One region of the Massilia putida genome, then DNA from elsewhere that is predicted to be linked to it. Evidence: riboswitches for the same ligand, from Rfam matches in the RefSeq annotation. Region 1 holds a riboswitch; each other region holds the start of a gene.
What was found. Region 1 has a riboswitch for manganese ahead of BVG12_RS05150 (manganese efflux pump). Riboswitches for the same ligand answer to the same signal wherever they lie in the genome.

Region 1 (5,042 bases):
GGCGGTCAAGGGGGGCCTGCGTTTCGATACGGTCGTTCAGCAGGCACCCGCCGGCAAGGTGACGATCGCGCTGGCCTGCGGCGCAAATGCGTGCGGCACGCCGCTCGATGCGACCAGGTTGTTTGCGCGCCTGGCCGGAAAAGGCCGGCAATCGGTGGCGATTCCGCTCGCGTGCTTCCGCGCCGACCTGGCACACGTCGATACGCCGTTCAGCGTGACGAGCGACGCTCCGTTCGCCGCCGCCTTCGGCAACATCGACGTGACGACCGCGGCCGACGCCATCGCGTGCGAGGAACTGCAATGACCGCTTACCGGCTGCTGGCCGATATCGGCGGCACCAATGCCCGCTTCGCGCTGCAGGCCGAAGGCAGCGACTTCGCGGACGTCGAGGTCCTGGCGTGCCGCGATTACGACGACATCGGCGCCGCGATGGATGCGTACCTGGCCCGGGCCGGGGCACGCGGCCATGCGACGGACGCCATCCGCCATGCGGCCGTCGCCATCGCCAACCCGGTCGAAGGCGACTTCGTGCGGATGACGAATCACCACTGGTGCTTTTCGATTGCGGCGCTGCGCGACGCGCGGGCGCTCGACACGCTCCTGGTCGTGAACGATTTCGCCGCGCTGGCGATGGCTTTGCCGCATCTCGACGAGGCCGGACGCGAGCGAATCGGCGGCGACATCGCCGCGACGCCCGGCCGGCCCATCGGCCTGATCGGCCCCGGCACCGGTCTCGGTGTGTCCGGCGTCGTCCCCGCGCCGGGACCCGGCGGCACGCGCTGGATCGCGCTGGCGGGCGAGGGCGGCCACGCCAGCTTCGCGCCCGTCACGCGCCAGGAGGTGGACGTCCTGGACGCGTTGTGGGAAGAACACGGCCATGTGTCGGCCGAACGCCTGTTGTCCGGGCCGGGCCTGGAAGCGATCCACCGCGTCCTGTCCGGCGAGCGCCTGGCCGCCGCCGCGATCACGGCGCGGGCGCTGGACGGCACGAGCGCGGCCTGCCGCGCCACGGTCGACGTATTCTGCGCAATGCTGGGCAGCGTGGCGGGCAACGTCGCGTTGACGTTGGGCGCGACGGGCGGCATGTATATCGGCGGCGGCATCGTGCCGCGGCTGGGGTCCCTGTTCCACGCGTCCGCATTCCGCGCCCGCTTCGAAGGCAAGGGCCGGCTGCGGCCCTACCTGGCACGCATTCCGACCTGGCTCGTCACCGAACCCTATCCCGCGCTGCGCGGCGGCGCCGTCATGCTCGACGCCGCGACACGACAACCATAACGAGGAGACACCATGGCATCCGCACCCAATACGCCCGGCACCGCGCCGCTGGCGGCCGCACCCGCCGCCGCGGCGGCGAACACCGGACCGCTCGTCATCGTCACGATCCTGTTCTTCATGTGGGGCCTGCTCACATCGCTGAACGACGTGCTGATCCCGCATCTGAAGGCGATCTATACGCTGAATTATCTGCAGGCGATGCTCGTGCAGTTCTGCTTCTTCGGCGCCTATTTCATCGTGTCGCTGCCGGCCGGCGCGCTGATCCGCCGCCTCGGCTACCAGAAGGGCGCCGTCACGGGCCTCCTGATCGCGGCCGCCGGCTGCGCGCTGTTCTATCCGGCCGCGCAGGGCGGCTACGGGCTGTTCCTGTTCGCGTTCTTCGTGCTCGCGGCCGGCATCACGATCCTGCAGGTGGCCGCGAATCCATACGTGACGGTGCTCGGTCCCCCGGCCACGGCGTCGAGCCGCCTGACGTTCACGCAAGCCCTCAACTCGCTCGGCACGACGGTCGGCCCGCTGGTCGGCGGCGCGTTGATCCTGGCCGGGGCCGGCAGCCTGACGGCCGACCAGGTGGCAAAGCTGGACGCGGCCGGACGGGCCGCGCACCGCGCGCAAGAAGCGGCCACGGTACAGGGCCCCTACCTGGCGCTGGCGGCGGCGCTCGCGATCCTGGCCGTGCTGTTCGCGCTGGCCCGGCTGCCGCGCATCGACCATGCGGAGGGCGACACGGCTGCGGCCTCCGGTTCGGCGCTCGCCTACCGCCACCTCGTGCTGGGCGCGGTTGCGATTTTCCTGTACGTGGGCGGAGAAGTCAGTATCGGCAGCTTCCTCGTCAACTTCCTGGGCGAAGCGCGGGTCGCCGGGATGCCGGCGGCGCAGGCGGCCGGCTACGTCAGCGTGTACTGGGGCGGAGCGCTGATCGGGCGCTTCATCGGCTTCGGCGTGATGCGTGTCGTCAGCCCGGGCAAGGCGCTCGCGTTCAATGCGCTCGCCGCCATCGTGCTCGTGCTGGCGGCCATCCTCGGCGAAGGCCGGGCCGCGATGTGGGCGATCCTCGCCGTCGGCCTGTGCAACTCGATCATGTTCCCCACGATCTTCAGCATGGCCTTGCACGGCTTGGGACGCCACACGGGACAGGGCTCCGGCATCCTCTGCATGGCCATCGTGGGCGGCGCGATCGTGCCGTTCTTGCAGGGCATGCTGGCGGACCGCATCGGCGTCCAGCCGTCGTTCTTCGTGCCGGCCGCGTGCTACGGCTTCATTTTGTTCTTCGGGCTCCGATACGCCAACCTGCATCGCCAGGCCGGCGGCCCGGCCTGACGCTGGCCTTCCGGCCACATTTTCGGTAGAATGCCGGCATCCCATTGGGGAGTAGCCTGCTTCCGCCCGCGCGGAAGATCCCGTATCAACACACTCGACGATCATCGGCCAGGTGCCGTTCGCCGTCGTGGTACGGGTAGCCGTTTCGGTTGGCAAGACCTTTGGTATGTCTGCGCGTTCATCGGGCCGCGCCGGCATGCCATCGTCATCCGCCCGACTGGAACCGTAATGAATTTCCTCGCCACCGCCGCACTCGCACTTGCCATGTCCACCGACGCATTCGCCGTCGCCGTCGGCAAGGGCGCCGCGCTGCAACGTCCCCATCTTCGCGAGGCCCTGCGCACGGGCGCGATCTTCGGCGTCATCGAAGGCATCACGCCCGTGATCGGCTGGGCCCTCGGCCATTGGGCCGCGCCGTACGTCGAAGCGTGGGACCACTGGATCGCGTTCACGTTGCTGGGACTCCTGGGCCTGCGCATGATGCGCGAAGGCTTGTCCGGCGCGGACGACGACGAGGACGACAAACCGACCTCCCACTCGTTCTGGCTGCTCGCCGTGACGGGCGTCGCGACCAGCATGGGGTAATTAGGGAAATCGGAAAAAATCGGGCGCTAAGCACTATTGCTCATAGTTGGAGTCACGCAGAGCCCGATATTTGAAGGTTGAGGTGCAGTGGAACGGAAGCCCGGGTTAAGAAAATGCCACCGCCTTGAAACACACTGATATGCGGTCTCCCGAAAGGCGTCGAGTCCTCGGGCGAGCTTGGCTTTGGGAACTAGCCGGGCCGGCTCGAACTCCGCGAACGTGCCACCGCCGTTGCTCGAACGTCCGCTCACGCATCTCGCACAGTCGGCATTTGGGAACTTGGCAGGTAAGCGGTTCCTGAGCGGCGTTATATCTTCCGATTTCTCAAGCCGGCACAATCCCCTCCGAGTTCAACAACACGGAGCCGGACATGGACAAGCTGGAGTCTCACATCTCGAAGGAAGCCGCCTGGCGTAGCCGATTGCTTCGGCATGCGCAAAGCGGCAAGACCATCGCTGCGTTCTGCCGGGATGAATCGGTGTCGACGGCCAGCTTCCATATCTGGCGGTCAAAGCTGGCCGCCGCCAGCAGGCACGCGGCCACTCCCGGACAGCCAGCAGCATTCATTGACCTCGGTACCATCGCGAACACGTCCGGTGTCACGGCTATGGTACATCCGCCTGCATCGGTGTCGACGCCGACTGCTGGAATCGACATCAGAATCGATCTCGGCGGCGGCACCGTCCTAACGATCACGAGGCGCTGATGTTCTTCCCGGAAGGCCAGGTACGGGTATTCCTATACGGGCAGCCGGTCAACATGCGCCTGTCATTCGACGGTCTCTACGCGCTGGCGAAACATGTCATGCATCAGGATCCGCTCTCCGGAAACCTGTTCGCGTTCATCAACCGCCGAGCGACCCAGATCCGCGTCCTGTACTTCGACCGCAGCGGCCTGTGCGTGTGGGCCAAGCGTCTCGAGCAAGGCCGTCTGGTCAGCAACTGGGCCGACGTTAAAAGCTGCGAAATGGACTGGACGGGACTGAAGTTACTGCTCGAAGGGATCGAGCCGAAACAGGTGCGTAAGCGCTACAAAAAGCCTGGCACCGGCACCCAAAACCAGCGAGTTCACCCTGCGAAAACTTTATAATATTGCTATGCCCTCCGACCAACATCCCGCCTCTGACACTGCCAGTTCAGCAGTGGGGTTGACCATGCCGCAGATGAGCGCTTTGCTCGACGCGAAAGAGCGTGAAATCATCCGGCTGCGCCGTCAGGTGGCGTGGTTTCAGCGGCAGATCTTCGGGCAGAAGAGCGAGCGTCGGATGCCGGAACCGGACGGCGTCCAGGGCACTCTGGGAGAGGCGTTCGACGTCGTTCCCGATGACGCGGCGGCGCCGGCCAAAAAGACCAGGATCGCGGCGCACGAGCGCGTACCCGGGAAGAAGAACAGCAATCTCATCGATGGCACCGATGACGCGGCCCTGTTCTTTGACGAGTCGAAGGTGCCGGTCCAGGTCATCGCCGTTGCCAATGACGAGACGGCAGGACTGGACCCGGCAGACTTCGAGGTGATCGGCGAAAAGGTCAGCTACCGCCTGGCCCAGCGTCCCGGCAGCTACGTCATCCTCAAGTACGTGCGCCCGGTCATCAAGCTTCGTGCTGATGGAGCGCTGTCGTGCTCTCTGGCTCCGGTCGGCGTACTGGACGGTTGCCGCGCCGACGTCAGCTTCATCGCCGGCATGATCATCGATAAGTTCGCCTATCACCAGCCGCTGTACCGCCAGCACGTCAAACTGCAGGATTCGGGCATCAACGTCAGCCGTGCATGGATCACGAAGCTGATGCCGGCCGCGGTATCGCTGATCGAGCCGATCTTCAACGCCCAGCTGGAGTCGGTGCGGCGCTCGCGCGTGATCGCGA
Region 2 (5,042 bases), 780 kb from region 1:
GCTGCGCCTCTTCCTCATCGTCGAGCCCATCATCATGGTCGTGTCCGTGGCTGTGTCCATGGCTATGCCCGTGACTATGACCATGATGGTCGCCGCTCAACAACCACACGCTCGCGATGTTGACCAGCAGGCCGACCACTGCGATCGGAATCGCTTCGCCGAAGTGGATGGGCACCGGCGAGAGGAAGCGTGTGACGGCTTCATAGCCGATCAAGAGGGCGATCATCGCAAGCACGATGGCGCTGGTAAAACCTGCCAAGTCGCCGAGCTTGCCGGTGCCGAAGACGAAACGCGCGTCACTCGCGTGCTTGCGCGCGTAGGTGTACGCGAGCGCTGCAATCAGCATTGCGCCCGCGTGCGTGGACATGTGCAGGCCGTCGGCAACCAGCGCCAACGAACCGAACAGGCTGCCGCCGACGATTTCGAGCAGCATCATCGCACTGCACAGCGCAATTACTGCCCACGTCTTGCGTTCGTTGTTTTCGTGGCCGGCGCCCAGAAAAATGTGGTCGTGACCCGCTCCGAAGGCAGCGTCTTCGAAACGGCTCATCTCCTTCCCTCGTTCGGGACGACCTTGGGCAGGAATAGGGGAGTGTGTCAGGTCTTGCATGAGGTTTCCTTGGCCGGCCGTGCTATCGCCCGGCCAGTTTTTTCTCGCGTCGTGCGCGTTCGTTGACGATCTGGTGTCTGCGGTGATCGGTCATCTTCTTCCACTCGCGTGCTTCGGCGAGCGTGCGCAGGCAGCCAGTGCAGAAGCCGGTCTTTCCGTCGAACTGGCATAGCTCGACACAGGGCGATTTGACGGCCATCGATGCTTACTTGAGGTATGAGCGGATCACGTCGAGGAGCTCGCTTGTGCCTTCGGCACGAGCGGCCTCAGTCAGGTCGCTGGCAGCGACGTGTTCCCGCACATGGTCCTCGATCACTTCCGCTATCAGGCCATTCATGGCCCCCCGGCTAGCAGCCAGCAGGTGCAGAACCTCGGCACACCCTGCTTCAGACGCCAGAGCACGTTCGATCGCCTCTACCTGACCACGTATGCGGCGTACGCGGGCAAGCAGTTTTGCCTTTTCTCTTGTCGTGTGGGACAAATGAACACCTTCAAATATAGGGTAAGGGGGTATATTATCATTGAACGCGAGCGTCGATCGATGGGACCGTGACGGCCACCGTGTTGTCGACTCCAATGCCGACATCAGGCGGCGCAGGCCGCCCGTATCAAACCGTGATTACATCAGGAATGGCAAGCCGGCAGCGAACACAATGTAGAGCGCCCCGAACACGGCCAACTTCCTTGCACTCAAATGGCGGTGCTTCAGGAACCAGTACAGCCCGACGATCGACGCGACCGTCACGACCGCGGCCCATACAAGTGACCGGTCCAGCATCCATGGCGTGAAAAACAGTCCCAGCGCGCTGGGTATGGTGGCCTGGATCATCATGGCGCCGCTGATGTTGGCAAGCGCCAGGTCCGACTTTCCTTGCCGGACCCAGATGACGGCGTTCATGGTTTCCGGCAGCTCCGTCGCGATCGGGCTCAGCAGTAATGCGACCAGTTGCGCCGGCAATCCGAGGAGAGGTCCTACCTCGCCGATTTCGCGCACGAACAATTGGGAAGCAGCGAAGATCGCGGCCAGTGCGCCAACCGTCTGCGCGACTGCCCACACGGTACGCGGGTTGTCGGCACGCGGCGTAAGCTTGAGGGGCTCAAGTTCCTCGGCGTCCGCCATTTCACCTGAAGCAGTCATCTCGCGCCAGACATAGACGCCGTATGCGATCAAGAACAGCACACCCAGCCACGGCTTGTATGCGAACGCGACGACACCCAGGCCGACCTTGCATAGGAAGACGGCCAGAAACCATCGTTGGTCGTCCAGCAGACGTCGTGCCGCTGGACGGGAAACGACGCGCCGCTCTTGCGTATGTTGAACAGTCATGAACGCGATGCCGACCACGGCATACGCAATGGTTGCGAGAACCAGGGGACCACCAAGGGCGGCGCCGACACCGATTTCCTTGTGCGCCGAATCATGCCCGAGGGCGACGGCAACGAAGGTCACGACGCTCTCGGGCAGTGCGGTGCCAAAGGCCGCAAGCACCGTCCCGGTCGCGGTCTGCGAGATGCCAAAGCGATGACCCACCCATTCCACGCCGTTGACGAAATATTCGCACGACACATAGATTGCAGCGGCTGAAAGAAGGAGGAGCACGAAGGGGACTAGCATAGCGCCCCCATGGGAACGACGGCGGCAGAATCAGTACGGAAGATTTTTTTTGACACAACAGCTCCAAGCCGGACGAAAACCGATGACCACATGCCCCGTCCGGCCTGGAAGGGCAATATGGTCAAAGGTCTTGCAAGGCTTGACGAGCCGCTTGCGCCATGGCCTGCTGGCCAAGGATGTTGACGCAAGCTCCTTTCAGAGAAAGGTAGCTACTCCCCAATGACGGGCGCATTGTAGCAGCGCAAATATGCAGCGTCCATCATTTCCGACGCAAAAGCGGTAGTCGAAAATCATGGGCTACTCCGACTTAGATGAGCAAATTGTCTATAGCTTGGCGCGCCTCCGCGGGTCAGAAATAGGTTTAGTTAGGCGTACATGGTCCCCCGGTTTGCCAAGCCCTCAATTCGTGGCGGCGTGAAGGTAAAGATTGCACCCGTACATTCGGCTTCGATTGCGACAATTTGTCGCGGTCCCTGATGGGATGTGCTGGTTAGTGCCCGATCGCTCTATCGCACTCCGCGTGCCAGCCTAACAGCGGGCTTTACCAACCGCGGTCTTACCTGACTGCCATCACTGCATAATTGCCTGTGCAATCGGCGGAATCGATAACCTCGTACTGCCGTTACTCTGTGCCGGTCGGATTACGCAGCGACGTAATCGGACCGGAAATTCCTGTCGTGTACCCGTAGTGCCCACGCGATCCGCGCATTCTTGTTCGCCAGTGCGACTGCTGCCACGTTCTTGTTACGCCGACCGAGCAATTTGCCCAGCCAACCCTGCACATTGGCCTTGCGTTCGAGTTGCCGAATGACCGCTCGAGCGCCATGGATCAGCAGCGTGTGCAGGTACGTGTCGCCGCCCTTGCTGATCCCCTGCAAACTCGCCTTCCCGCCGGACGAGCGCAGCTTTGGTACCGGGCCGGCCAAGCCGCCAACTGGCGGCCGTTCGTAAAATTCTTCGCATCGCCAACCGAAGCGATCACGGCACTGGCGGTAATCATGCCAAGCCCGTATTTTCTCCAGCTTGCACATGCGCGGAGGTGCCAACCCAGCCGACTCGCCAACTTGCATCGACCCTTCATTGGAATCGCCCGCTTGAGCTTTGACCGGCATCTAAATCATTGGTCCCGTAAATCATTTTCAGTTTTGCTGAATTGACCTTTCTTATGTGCGTTTTTTCACATAATTAACGTTCTGAAAGGTTGGTTATAGTACAGCTTTCATTGTCATATCATCATCTGCATCGCTTTCGGCATGCAGGCAAAACCGTGACATCGTACAGTTATTGGCGAAGTCGCGTCATGTTGCTGCTAGGCAGCTTTAACGAACAGACCCGGGTTCAGGGCCTGACGTACGATCAGTTCGGGAGAAAATTGGAAGCCGCAATCGAGGTGAGGACAAAGGCAATATTTGCGTTTTCGCGATAAAAAGAATCAAGTCGACTTCCAGTCACAAACTTTTAGGTAATTATCGCGGCAGCCTAATAGCGGATGCACATCTCGGTAACTACTTTGAAGACGAGTGGAGATAATGGCGGTATCGTAAATTAACTGATCAGTGAGCGAGACATGACTTATATCACGAGGCTACACAAGAATAAACTGTTGATGTCCGATGAAATTGCTCGTTCGCGGGCCGGGCGTTATTTCGAGCATTTCGAACTGAGCGCTATAGCCGATTACCACGATCGGCCGGATATACTGGCTATCTGGTCCCGCATGCTGGCCACGGCTTTGGGACCGGAAACATTGTATCAGTCGCCAGAATTTTTCGACTATCTAAGCAATACTGCGCAAGGGCCCGGTACGACTCATGAACTCCTCATTGTTCGCCGGAAGTCGGATCACTCGGTGGTTGGCTGCGTTCCGATTCGGACAATTAGCTGCGATCTCAACTTCCGTTTCGGCCATATAACTCTGTTCAGGCGAAAACTGCGTGCTTGTCAAATCCTTGGGAGTGTCCCACTGTTAGATCTCACGCAAGAAGGTGTCGTCAAGTCGCTCCTCCAGCAGCTGCTTAAACGTTATACGAAGTGCGACGTACTATACATGCAGGCCTTTCCCAAGGAAGCTAGCGCGATGCTTCAAAAAATTGAAGGCGTGTCCGCTTATGTTTTAAACGGCTGGCGCGTATGCCACACGCAACCGTTGCCAAACAGCGTTGACGCATACTTACAGAAATTCAGTTCAAAGAAACGCTACAATCTATCGCGTCAGGTCCGTTTGCTGACTCAAGCCGCCGGTCCGTTGCAGGTACTGTGCATCGAGTATCCGGAGCAGGTTACGAAAATGCTTGATGCAGTTGTCGCAATTGACTCGGCCAAAAACATGGACCGGGATGGTGAACAGGCGCGCTTGGAAGGCTTGGCACGCTATGGACTCTTGCTGTCTTATGTAATTCGCTGCGGCGAGGAAAATATAGCTGTTGTGTACGGCTCCCGTTCGGCATCCGTCTGGCACATCCATAAGATCTCCACCAATCCCGATTATCTGCACCTGTCCGCCGGCACCAGTGCCATTCACCTTGCCGTGCAAGATGTGCTGACTAAGTTCTCATTCACACATATCGACTTCGGTTACGGCACTCCGAACGCGGAATTTCGTTCGACCCATGTATTAAAGCCGCGTGGTCTTGTTTTATTGCACCGCGCACGCAGCTTGACAGCTATGCTGTTAACGCTTCATCGCGTGTGCGATGGTGTAAACGAAGCGCTGACCAGACAGCTCAAGCAGGTAAAAAAGCGGTTTACGCTTGCTCCGAAATTTCTTCGCTAATATGTGATGCAAGCGTGCGAACAGGGCGCTAAGGCCTCTTGAGG
Region 3 (5,042 bases), on a different replicon from region 1:
AGGAACAGCGCCGGCTGTTCGATGCGCTCGACGCAATCGCGCAACGCGGCGCACCCGCAGCGAACGCCAGGCGCTACCTCTGCGGGCTGGGAGTCATTCCGGCCTTCCCCGATGCACCGACCACGGAACCTGCGGCCGCCCCCTATTACTCGTTCAAGGTATTCGGTACAGGGGCCGCGCTGTGCATCGCCGAGGCGCAGACGCGGGCGACGCGCCAGTACACGGTAAAGGGGTAACTACAGAATTTGGAAAAAATAGTACGCTAAGAGGGTGTAGACAAAATCAATAACGTAGCTGTGGCATGCTATCCCGATGTCGAAGGAGCATGCCATGGCAACGAGAGATCGACTCGACGGCATTGAGCCGTCAAGCAATGCAGGAGGCAGGCCGCCGGCATTGAAGCCTGAGCATATCGCGGTTTTGCACGATATCGTGGCGGAGCGCCCAGGCTAGCTTGAGTGAAATCGCCGACGAGCTGCACCACCGCTGTGGATTACGCGTGTGCGATGCAACGATTCGTCGTGCGCTGCGTGCACAAGGCATCGTACGACTCAAGCCAGTGCGTCGGGCGTGTGCGGAGCGAGCCGAGGGCGCCAAGCGGTATGGCTACACGGCAGCGCACCGACGCGAGGACATATCGCCGTACAGCACCAACTTGACAGACGCCGAATGGGAGCTGGTCGCTGATTTGTTCGAGCGAGTACCGGGACAACGAGGCACGCCCGTGCATTACAGCCGCCGCGATCTCGTGAATGCGTGCTCGTATGTGCTTCGAACGGGCTGCGCCTGGCGACTGTTACCCGAGTCGTTCCCACCCTGGCAGGCGGTGTACAAGGCGTTTTCGCGCTGGGTTGGAGCCGGCGTATTCGAGCTGATGCAGGACCGGCTGCGTGAACAATGGCGTGCACGCATGGGACGCGCGAGCACCCCGAGCGCAGCGGTGATCGATGCACAGTCCACTCGCGCCTCGCCGCAGGGTGGCGAAAGCGGATTCGATGCAGGCAAGAAGGTCAAAGGGCGAAAGCGCAATCTCGTGGTTGATACGATGGGGCTACTCATCGCCGTCACGGTCACCGCCGCGAGCGTGCAGGACCGGGATGCTGCCGCAGCCGTGGTTACACAAGCGTGCGCCAAAAGCCCTCGGCTAAAAAAGCTTTATACCGATGGCGCATACGGCGGGAAATGTGCCCATGACATCGAGCGGACGCATCATCTTCGTGTCGAAGTCGTTCGTCGTCCAGGTAACAGCACGATCGGAACGCTGCATGATTCCAAGGCGGCACCTGGGCCAACTGCTGTTTTCAACTCAGGATTCACGATCCTGCCCAAGCGCTGGGTCGTTGAACGAACCCACGCGTGGACCGAACGCTGGCGCCGCACAGTGATGCATCACGACGCAAACTCGCTGTGTCGGCGGCTTGGGTTTGGCTGGCCGAGGCGCGTATACTACTCAGCAGGCTCGCGTATCAAGGTTGATTTTGTCCACACCCTGTAAGAACGCCTACCAAAACCTATTAGTAACAAAAATGGCAACCGACGCCGGCACGGAGTTATAGACAATTTGCTCATCTAAGCCAAAGCTGCCCATGCGTTGCGTCTCCAGCTTTTCACCGGAACCAATGGACGCTACGTATTTGCACTGTTACAATACCGCCCGTCATTGGGGAGTAGCTACCTTTCTCTGAAAGGAGCTTGCGTCAACATCCTTGGCCAGCAGGCCATGGCGCAAGCGGCTCGTCGAGCCTTGCAAGACCTTTGGCCATATTGCGAGGGTGTAAATAATATTGTGTAAACGGTCATTTGGCAGGACACTGCCGCCATTAGGAGAAACGATGACCGTTGTAAAGCGTAACAAGCGGGCCAAGCCCGATCCGGAACTGCTCAAACTTGCCGACGGCCTGCTGGCAAACTACCAGAAGCCCGAGGACCTGATCGGCGAAAATGGGCTGCTCAAGCAGCTCACCAAGATGCTGGTCGAGCGCGCGCTGGAAGTCGAGATGACCGACCACCTGGGCCACGACAAAAGCGGCGAGGTGACCAACAGCACTGCCAACACCCGCAACGGCCATAGCATCAAGACGCTCAAGGGCGATTTCGGCGCGCTGCCGCTTGACGTTCCTCGCGACCGCCAGGGCACGTTCGAGCCGCAGATCGTCGTCAAGCATCAGACACGCTGGACCGGCTTCGACGACAAAATCATCTCGCTCTACGCGCGTGGCCTGAGCGTGCGGGAGATCCAAAGCCATCTGGAAGAGATGTACGGCACCGAGGTGTCACCGACCCTCATTTCCAACGTCACGGACGCTGTCAGCGAGGATGTGAAGCTCTGGCAGGCCCGCCCGCTCGACGCCGTGTACCCGATCCTCTATCTCGACTGCATTCACGTCAAGGTGCGCGACAACGGCGCGGTGCGTACCAAGGCGGTCTACCTGGCCATCGGCGTCAACATGGATGGCCACAAGGAGGTGCTGGGCCTGTGGATCTCCCAAACTGAAGGCGCGAAGTTCTGGCTGCAGGTCGTGACCGAGCTAAAAAATCGTGGCGTGCAGGACATATTCATCGCCTGCGTCGACGGCCTGAAAGGCTTCCCGGACGCCATCGAGGCGGTCTACCCGCAGACCTCGGTTCAGCTGTGCATCGTTCACATGGTGCGCAACAGCCTGAATTTCGTGCCCTGGAAAGCGCAGAAGGAAGTCGCCGCCGATCTGAAGTTGATTTACAGTGCAGCCACTACCGACGAGGCTGAACTCAGGCTTGCCGAATTCGAAGATAAATGGGATAAACAGTATAAACCGATAGGTCAGTCCTGGCGCCGTAACTGGGCGCGCGTCATACCGTTCTTCGACTACCCGCCGGAAATCCGAAAGGTGATATACACCACGAACGCTATTGAATCGATTAACATGAGCCTGCGAAAAGTGACCAAGGCCCGCAGTTCCTTTCCGACCGATGAAGCTGTCAGCAAGCTGTTTTATCTTGCCCTGAACAACATCAGCAAGAAGTGGACGATGCCGATACGGGACTGGAAAGCTGCGTTAAACCGCTTCGCCATCCAGTTTGAAGACCGGGTGCCGCAGACTTAAACGAAGAATCGTTTACACAGAATCTGGTACACCCCCCATATTGCCCTTCCAGGCCGGACGGGGCGTATGGTCATCGGTTTTCGTCCGGCTTGGAGCTGTCGTGTCAAAAAAAATCTTCCGTACTGATTCCGCCGCCGTGGTTCTCATGGTGGCGCCATGCTAGTCCCCTTCGTCCTCCTCCTTCTTTCGGCCGCTGCAATCTATGTGTCGTGCGAATATTTCGTCAACGGCGTGGAATGGGTGGGCCATCGCTTCGGCATGTCGCAGACCGCGACCGGGACAGTGCTTGCGGCCTTCGGTACTGCACTGCCTGAGAGCGTCGTGACCTTCGTTGCCGTCGTCTTCGGGCACGATGCGGCGCACAAGGAAATCGGTGTCGGCGCCGCCCTTGGCGGCCCCTTGGTTCTCGCAACCATTGCCTATGCCGTGGTCGGCATCGCGTTCATGACCGTCAAGAATACGCAAGAGCGCCGCGCGCAAGAGCGCCGCGTCGTTTCACGTCCAGCAAGGCGGCGCCTATTGGACGACCAACGATGGTTCCTGGCGATTTTCGTATGTAAGGTCGCCTTGGGCCTCGTCGCGTTCGCATTCAAGCCGTGGCTTGGTGTGCTCTTCTTGCTTGCATACGCGGCCTATGTCTGGCGCGAGATAACTGCTTCAGGTGAGACAGCAGACGCCGAGGAACTTGAGCCTTTGAAACTTACACCGCGCGCCAAGAACCCGCGTACCCTGTGGGCGGTCCTGCAGACGGTTGGCGCACTGGTCGCGATCTTCGCTGCTTCCCAATTGTTCGTGCGCGAAATCGGCGTGGTAGGACCTCTCCTCGGGTTGCCGGCGCAATTGGTCGCATTACTGCTGAGCCCAATCGCGACGGAGCTACCGGAAACCATGAACGCCGTCATCTGGGTCCGGCAAGGAAAGTCGGACCTGGCACTTGCCAACATCAGCGGCGCGATGATGATCCAGGCGACTATACCAAGCGCGCTTGGCCTCCTATTCACTCCATGGATGCTGGACCGTACGCTCGTATGGGCTGCAGTTGTGACGGTCGCGTCCATCGTCGGGCTGTACTGGTTTTTGAAGCACCGCCATTTGAGTGCCAGGAAACTCGCCGCGTTCGGGGCTCTGTACATCGTGTTCGCTGCTGGCGTCCCGTTCTTGATGTAATCGCTGAATGAAGCGAGCGGCAGCTCGCGCTGCCGCTCGATAGCGGTATCTGAATCAACACAAGCTGACGGTAACAGTTTTCGATCGACGCTCGCTTCGGGTAATATACCCCCTTACCCTATATTTGAAGGTATACATGTGTCTCACACAACAAGAGAAAAGGCAAAGCTGCTTGCTCGCGTACGCCGTATACGTGGGCAAGTAGAGGCGATCGAACGCGCCCTGGAGTCTGAAGCCGGGTGTGCCGAGGTTCTGCACCTGCTGGCTGCCGGCCGCGGTGCCATGAACGGCCTGATGGCCGAAGTGATCGGAGACCATGTTCGCGAACACGTCGCAGCGAGCGACCTGTCAGAAGCCGCGCGTGCGGAAGGCGCGAGCGAACTCCTCGATGTAATCCGAGCCTATCTCAAGTAGCAGCTATGGCCGTGAAATCGCCATGTGTCGAGCTATGCCAGTTCGACGGCAAGACCGGCTATTGCACAGGATGTCTGCGCACGCTCGCCGAAGCGCGTGAGTGGAAGAAGATGACGGATCACCGCAGGCATCACATCATCAACGAACGCGCACGGCGCGAGAAAAAGCTGGCCGGGCGATAGCGCAGCCGGCCGAGGAAACCTTATGCAAGACCTGACACACTTTCATGCACCGGCCCCGGATCGTCCCCAACCGGAGACGGAAATGAGCCGTTTCGAAGACGCCGCCTTCGGCGCGGGCCACGACCACATTTTTCTGGGTGCCGGCCACGAAAACAATGAACGCAAGACGTGGGCGGTTATTGCGCTGTGCAGTGCG
Region 4 (5,042 bases), on a different replicon from region 1:
CTACCCAACACGACCTGCAGCAGCTGGAGCAACTCAAGCGCGAACGCGGCGTCGCCGGCGATCCGGCCGTCAGCGCTGGAAAGGCGGACAAGGACGTCAAGAACACTATCGAGGTCAAGGTAGACCGCGAGATTAATACCCCCTCGACAAATAGCCAAGTGCAGTCGGCCTCGCGCTTTCCAGACCTGGAGCGGGTTCAAGAAGCTGCAAAGCAGATATTGACCTTGGGCGAAGGTCCTCAATCCGCCAAGATCATGAACGGCTTGACACCGAACCAGAGGGCGGCGGTTGAAGTTGAGCTAGATTTGGCGAAAGCTCGGCAGGCAGCAACGCGGGAAGAAATTTTAGGTACCGGAACACGATCTGCCGGGCGCCTGGAAGCAGCAGAGAAAGCCGACCAACGCGGCACTAAGAGCGCATCGGCTAACCCAGCTAGTCCGAACACTGCAGCTGAACCAACTGCAAGCCGCAAGGACACCCCGGATCAGGCTCAAGCCAAAACAGATGCACCGGGTGAAGGCAAGACCCCGATCGTTGGACGCCTGCTCGATCATGGACGCGCGAACTACAAGCACGATCCGGACGAGAAGCAGAGTTACTACGTGAAGCTGCAGACGCAGGCAGGAGAACGAACGGTATGGGGCAAGGATCTGGAGCGCTCGATGAGCGACGGCAAGTTCAAGGCCGGGGACGGAATCTCGTTGAAGCTCAACGACCAACAGAGCGTCCAGGTGACAGCCAACGTGCGCGACGGTGCGGGCAAGGTCATTGGCGAGCAACAGGTACCTGCCAAGCGCAACGAATGGGAAGTCAAGCCGGCCGGCCTGGTCGTGATGCGGACGCTTTCACCGGACGAAAAGGTCAAGGTCGAGGCGGCCTTCAAGGTGCTGGACAAGCAGCTGTCGAAATATCCCGAAGACCTGCGCCGTGAAGTCCTTGGACGATTCAACGCCTCCGTCGAAAAGGGCGATATGAAGCTGCCCGCGCCCCAGGTAGCGGAAAAATCCTCCCCCTCAAGGCAGGCGCGACAGCCTGAGCTAGAACGTACCCGCTGATTTCGCGGACGCGAAAACGGCGGCGCTGGGCAAAGCAGCGCTGCCGTTCAAGCCTAGTTCAGCAACAACTCACGAGTGCTAACGACTGTCACCTCTAGAAAATCGTCCATTTTCAGGCTTTTTTGAATCCAGCGTGCCAGTTCAGCCTTGCCATAAATGCGCGGTGTACCACTTTTTTGGTTGGCTTTACGGTCAAGCATACCCATCAGTAGGGCGCGCTCGCTACCGCAGTACATCTTTAGCTCAGTACCATGCTCAGCAAAATGCCGCGCAAATGCGACTGGCACATTGAAAAATCCCTCGTTGTAGTAGGTCTTCCCTAAACGAACCTTGAAATGCACCTGGTGCAAGTGGATGGTAGGCTTAAAGCCTCCGCATGGCCAGTAAATGGCTTCGTGCTCTCTTTCTCCGACATAGGCTGCTCGACACGTGAGAAAGATACCTGCGGCAACTCGCCACTAACTACCAAGGGGCTTAGAGGGTGTAGACAAAATCGCTGGCGTACCTGTGGCATGCTATTCCGGTTATGGGAGGGCATGCCATGGCATCGAAACAGCAGTCTGATCCTTCGTCGCCAGCAAATCTTGGCGGCAGGCCGTCAGCATTGAAGCCTGAGCATATCGCAGCTTTGCACGGAATCGTGTTGGAGCACGCGCAGGCAAGCTTGGATGAAATTGCCGATGAGTTGGATCGTCGCTGCGGCGTGCGCGTTTGCACAGCAACGATCCGGCGCGCGTTACGCGCGGAAGGCATCGTACGGCTCAAGGCCGCTCGACGGGTATCTCCCACGGCCGATAAAGGCCCTAAGCGCTACGGCTACACGGAAGCGCACCGGCGCGAAGACGTTCCCTTCTACAGTACCAACTTGACTGACGCAGAATGGGAGCTGGTCGCTGATTTGTTCGAGCGGGCCCCAGGCCAACGAGGTACCCCGGCGCAGTACAGCAGGCGCGAGCTGGTCAACGCCTGTTCTTACGTCTTGCGCACGGGGTGCGCCTGGAGACTCTTGCCCAAGACATTCCCGCCTTGGCAAGCAGTCTACAAAACCTTCGCGCGCTGGGCTGCAGCAGGAGTATTCGAGCAGATGCAAGATCGGTTACGCGAGCAATGGCGCTCGCGTATCGGACGCCCAAGTACGCCGACTGCGGCCGTTATCGATGCCCAGTCCAATCGCAGCTCGCCACAGGGCGGCGAGAGCGGCTTCGATGCAGGCAAAAAGGTCAAAGGCCGAAAACGCAACCTCGTCGTCGATACATTGGGCCTGGTTCTTGCCGTGACGGTGACTGCTGCAAGCGTGCAGGATCGAGACGCCGCCGCAGCCGTTGTCGCACAGGCGTGTGCCAAAGCGCCCCGGCTCGAGAAGCTTTACACAGACGGGGCGTACAGCGGAAAGTGTGCTCGCGACATCGAGCAGCAACATCACATCCGTGTCGAAGTCGTACGGCGCCCAGGTAACGGCACGACCGGAACGCTGCACAATGCTGCACAAGCGACTGTCCCGACTATGGAAATCGAAAAAGGATTCGTGGCCTTACCGAAGCGCTGGGTCGTTGAGCGCACGCACGCGTGGACTGAGCGCTGGCGTCGTACGGTGATGCATCACGACCGAAAACTGGAAATCTCGACCGCTTGGGTCTGGCTCGCAGAGGCCCGAATGCTACTCAACAGATTGACTTATCAGGCTTAATTTCGTCCACACCCTGTTAGAACGCCTAACAAAACCTGTTAGTAACAAAAATAGCAACCGACGCCGGCACGGAGTTATAGACAATTTGCTCATCTAAGCCAGAGCTGCCCATGCGTTGCGTCTCCAGCTTTTCACCGGAACCAATGGACGCTGCGTATTTGCACTGTTACAATACCCCCCGTCATTGGGGAGTAGCTACCTTTCTCTGAAAGGAGCTTGCGTCAACATCCTTGGCCAGCAGGCCATGGCGCAAGCGGCTCGTCGAGCCTTGCAAGACCTTTGGCCATATTGCCCTTCCAGGCCGGACGGGGCGTATGGTCATCGGTTTTTGTCCGGCTTGGAGCTGTCGTGTCAAAAAAAATCTTCCGTACTGATTCCGCCGCCGTGGTTCTCATGGTGGCGCCATGCTAGTCCCCTTCGTCCTCCTCCTTCTTTCGGCCGCTGCAATCTATGTGTCGTGCGAATATTTCGTCAACGGCGTGGAATGGGTGGGCCATCGCTTCGGCATGTCGCAGACCGCGACCGGGACAGTGCTTGCGGCCTTTGGTACTGCACTGCCTGAGAGCGTCGTGACTTTCGTTGCCGTCGTCTTCGGGCACGATGCGGCGCACAAGGAAATCGGTGTCGGCGCCGCCCTTGGCGGCCCCCTGGTTCTCGCAACCATTGCCTATGCCGTGGTCGGCATCGCGTTCATGACCGTCAAGAATACGCAAGAGCGCCGCGTCGTTTCACGTCCAGCAAGGCGGCGCCTACTGGACGACCAACGATGGTTCCTGGCGATTTTCGTATGTAAGGTCGCCTTGGGCCTCGTCGCGTTCGCATTCAAGCCGTGGCTTGGTGTGCTCTTCTTGCTTGCATACGCGGCCTATGTCTGGCGCGAGATAACTGCTTCAGGTGAGACAGCAGACGCCGAGGAACTTGAGCCTTTGAAACTTACACCGCGCGCCAAGAACCCGCGTACCCTGTGGGCGGTCCTGCAGACGGTTGGCGCACTGGTCGCGATCTTCGCTGCTTCCCAGTTGTTCGTGCGCGAAATCGGTGTAGTAGGACCTCTCATCGGATTGCCGGCGCAACTGGTCGCATTACTGTTGAGTCCAATCGCGACGGAGTTGCCGGAGACGATGAACGCTGTCATCTGGGTCCGGCAAGGAAAGTCCGACCTGGCACTTGCCAACATTAGCGGCGCCATGATGATCCAGGCGACTATACCAAGCGCGCTTGGCCTCCTTTTCACTCCATGGATGCTGGACCGTACGCTCGTATGGGCTGCAGTTGTGACGGTCGCGTCCATCGTCGGGCTGTACTGGTTTTTGAAGCACCGCCATTTGAGTGCCAGGAAACTCGCCGCGTTCGGGGCTCTGTACATCGTGTTCGCTGCTGGCGTCCCGTTCTTGATGTAATCGCTGAATGAAGCGAGCGGCAGCCCGCGCTGCCGCTCGATAGCGGTATCTGAATCAACACAAGCTGACGGTAACAGTTTTCGATCGACGCTCGCTTCGGGTAATATACCCCCTTACCCTATATTTGAAGGTATTCATGTGTCTCACACAACAAGAGAAAAGGCAAAGCTGCTTGCTCGCGTACGCCGTATACGTGGGCAAGTAGAGGCGATCGAACGCGCCCTGGAGTCTGAAGCCGGGTGTGCCGAGGTTCTGCACCTGCTGGCTGCCAGCCGCGGTGCCATGAACGGCCTGATGGCCGAAGTGATCGAAGACCATGTTCGCGAACACGTCGCCGCGAGCGACCTGTCAGAAGCCGCGCGTGCGGAAGGCGCGAGCGAACTCCTCGATGTAATCCGAGCCTATCTCAAGTAGCAGCTATGGCCGTGAAATCGCCATGTGTCGAGCTATGCCAGTTCGACGGCAAGACCGGCTATTGCACAGGATGTCTGCGCACGCTCGCCGAAGCGCGTGAGTGGAAGAAGATGACGGATCACCGCAGGCATCACATCATCAACGAACGCGCACGGCGCGAGAAAAAGCTGGCTGGGCGATAGCGCAGCCGGCCGAGGAAACCTTATGCAAGACCTGACACACTTTCATGCTCCGGCCCCGGATCGTCCCCAACCGGAGGCGGAAATGAGCCGTTTCGAAGACGCCGCCTTCGGCGCGGGCCACGACCACATTTTTCTGGGTGCCGGCCACGAAAACAATGAACGCAAGACGTGGGCGGTTATTGCGCTGTGCAGTGCGATGATGCTGCTCGAAATCGTCGGGGGGAGCCTGTTCGGCTCACTGGCGCTGGTCGCGGACGGCCTGCACATGTCCACCCATGCCGGGGCGATGCTGATTGCGGCGCTC

Region 2: another riboswitch for manganese. It lies ahead of BVG12_RS32500 (sodium:calcium antiporter); the one in region 1 lies ahead of BVG12_RS05150 (manganese efflux pump).
Region 3: another riboswitch for manganese. It lies ahead of BVG12_RS02310 (IS256 family transposase); the one in region 1 lies ahead of BVG12_RS05150 (manganese efflux pump).
Region 4: another riboswitch for manganese. It lies ahead of BVG12_RS00100 (sodium:calcium antiporter); the one in region 1 lies ahead of BVG12_RS05150 (manganese efflux pump).

What each region holds. Positions count from the first base shown of each region.
Region 1 covers NZ_CP019038.1:597,570-602,611, reverse strand. Annotated here, with positions in the region: gene BVG12_RS05165 (glycoside hydrolase family 3 protein) at 1-304, shown strand, start outside; gene BVG12_RS05160 (glucokinase) at 301-1,275, shown strand; gene BVG12_RS05155 (sugar MFS transporter) at 1,288-2,595, shown strand; yybP-ykoY riboswitch at 2,629-2,817, shown strand; partial or broken gene BVG12_RS05150 (manganese efflux pump) at 2,824-3,174, shown strand; gene tnpA (IS66 family insertion sequence element accessory protein TnpA) at 3,551-3,886, shown strand; gene tnpB (IS66 family insertion sequence element accessory protein TnpB) at 3,886-4,269, shown strand; gene tnpC (IS66 family transposase) at 4,277-5,042, shown strand, end outside.
Region 2 covers NZ_CP019038.1:6,807,457-6,812,498, forward strand. Annotated here, with positions in the region: gene dmeF (CDF family Co(II)/Ni(II) efflux transporter DmeF) at 1-550, opposite strand, end outside; gene BVG12_RS32490 (DUF1289 domain-containing protein) at 633-809, opposite strand; gene BVG12_RS32495 (metal/formaldehyde-sensitive transcriptional repressor) at 816-1,091, opposite strand; gene BVG12_RS32500 (sodium:calcium antiporter) at 1,230-2,225, opposite strand; yybP-ykoY riboswitch at 2,285-2,455, opposite strand; gene BVG12_RS32505 (transposase) at 2,867-3,151, opposite strand; gene BVG12_RS35935 (transposase) at 3,055-3,306, opposite strand; gene BVG12_RS32515 (GNAT family N-acetyltransferase) at 3,793-4,998, shown strand.
Region 3 covers NZ_CP019037.1:430,242-435,283, forward strand. Annotated here, with positions in the region: partial or broken gene BVG12_RS02305 (IS5 family transposase) at 331-1,476, shown strand; yybP-ykoY riboswitch at 1,651-1,745, shown strand; gene BVG12_RS02310 (IS256 family transposase) at 1,833-3,083, shown strand; gene BVG12_RS02315 (sodium:calcium antiporter) at 3,240-4,250, shown strand; gene BVG12_RS02320 (metal/formaldehyde-sensitive transcriptional repressor) at 4,389-4,664, shown strand; gene BVG12_RS02325 (DUF1289 domain-containing protein) at 4,670-4,846, shown strand; gene dmeF (CDF family Co(II)/Ni(II) efflux transporter DmeF) at 4,929-5,042, shown strand, end outside.
Region 4 covers NZ_CP019036.1:14,459-19,500, reverse strand. Annotated here, with positions in the region: gene BVG12_RS00115 (LPD7 domain-containing protein) at 1-1,055, shown strand, start outside; gene BVG12_RS33690 (hypothetical protein) at 1,109-1,405, opposite strand; gene BVG12_RS00105 (IS5 family transposase) at 1,597-2,742, shown strand; yybP-ykoY riboswitch at 2,917-3,087, shown strand; gene BVG12_RS00100 (sodium:calcium antiporter) at 3,147-4,142, shown strand; gene BVG12_RS00095 (metal/formaldehyde-sensitive transcriptional repressor) at 4,281-4,556, shown strand; gene BVG12_RS00090 (DUF1289 domain-containing protein) at 4,562-4,738, shown strand; gene dmeF (CDF family Co(II)/Ni(II) efflux transporter DmeF) at 4,821-5,042, shown strand, end outside.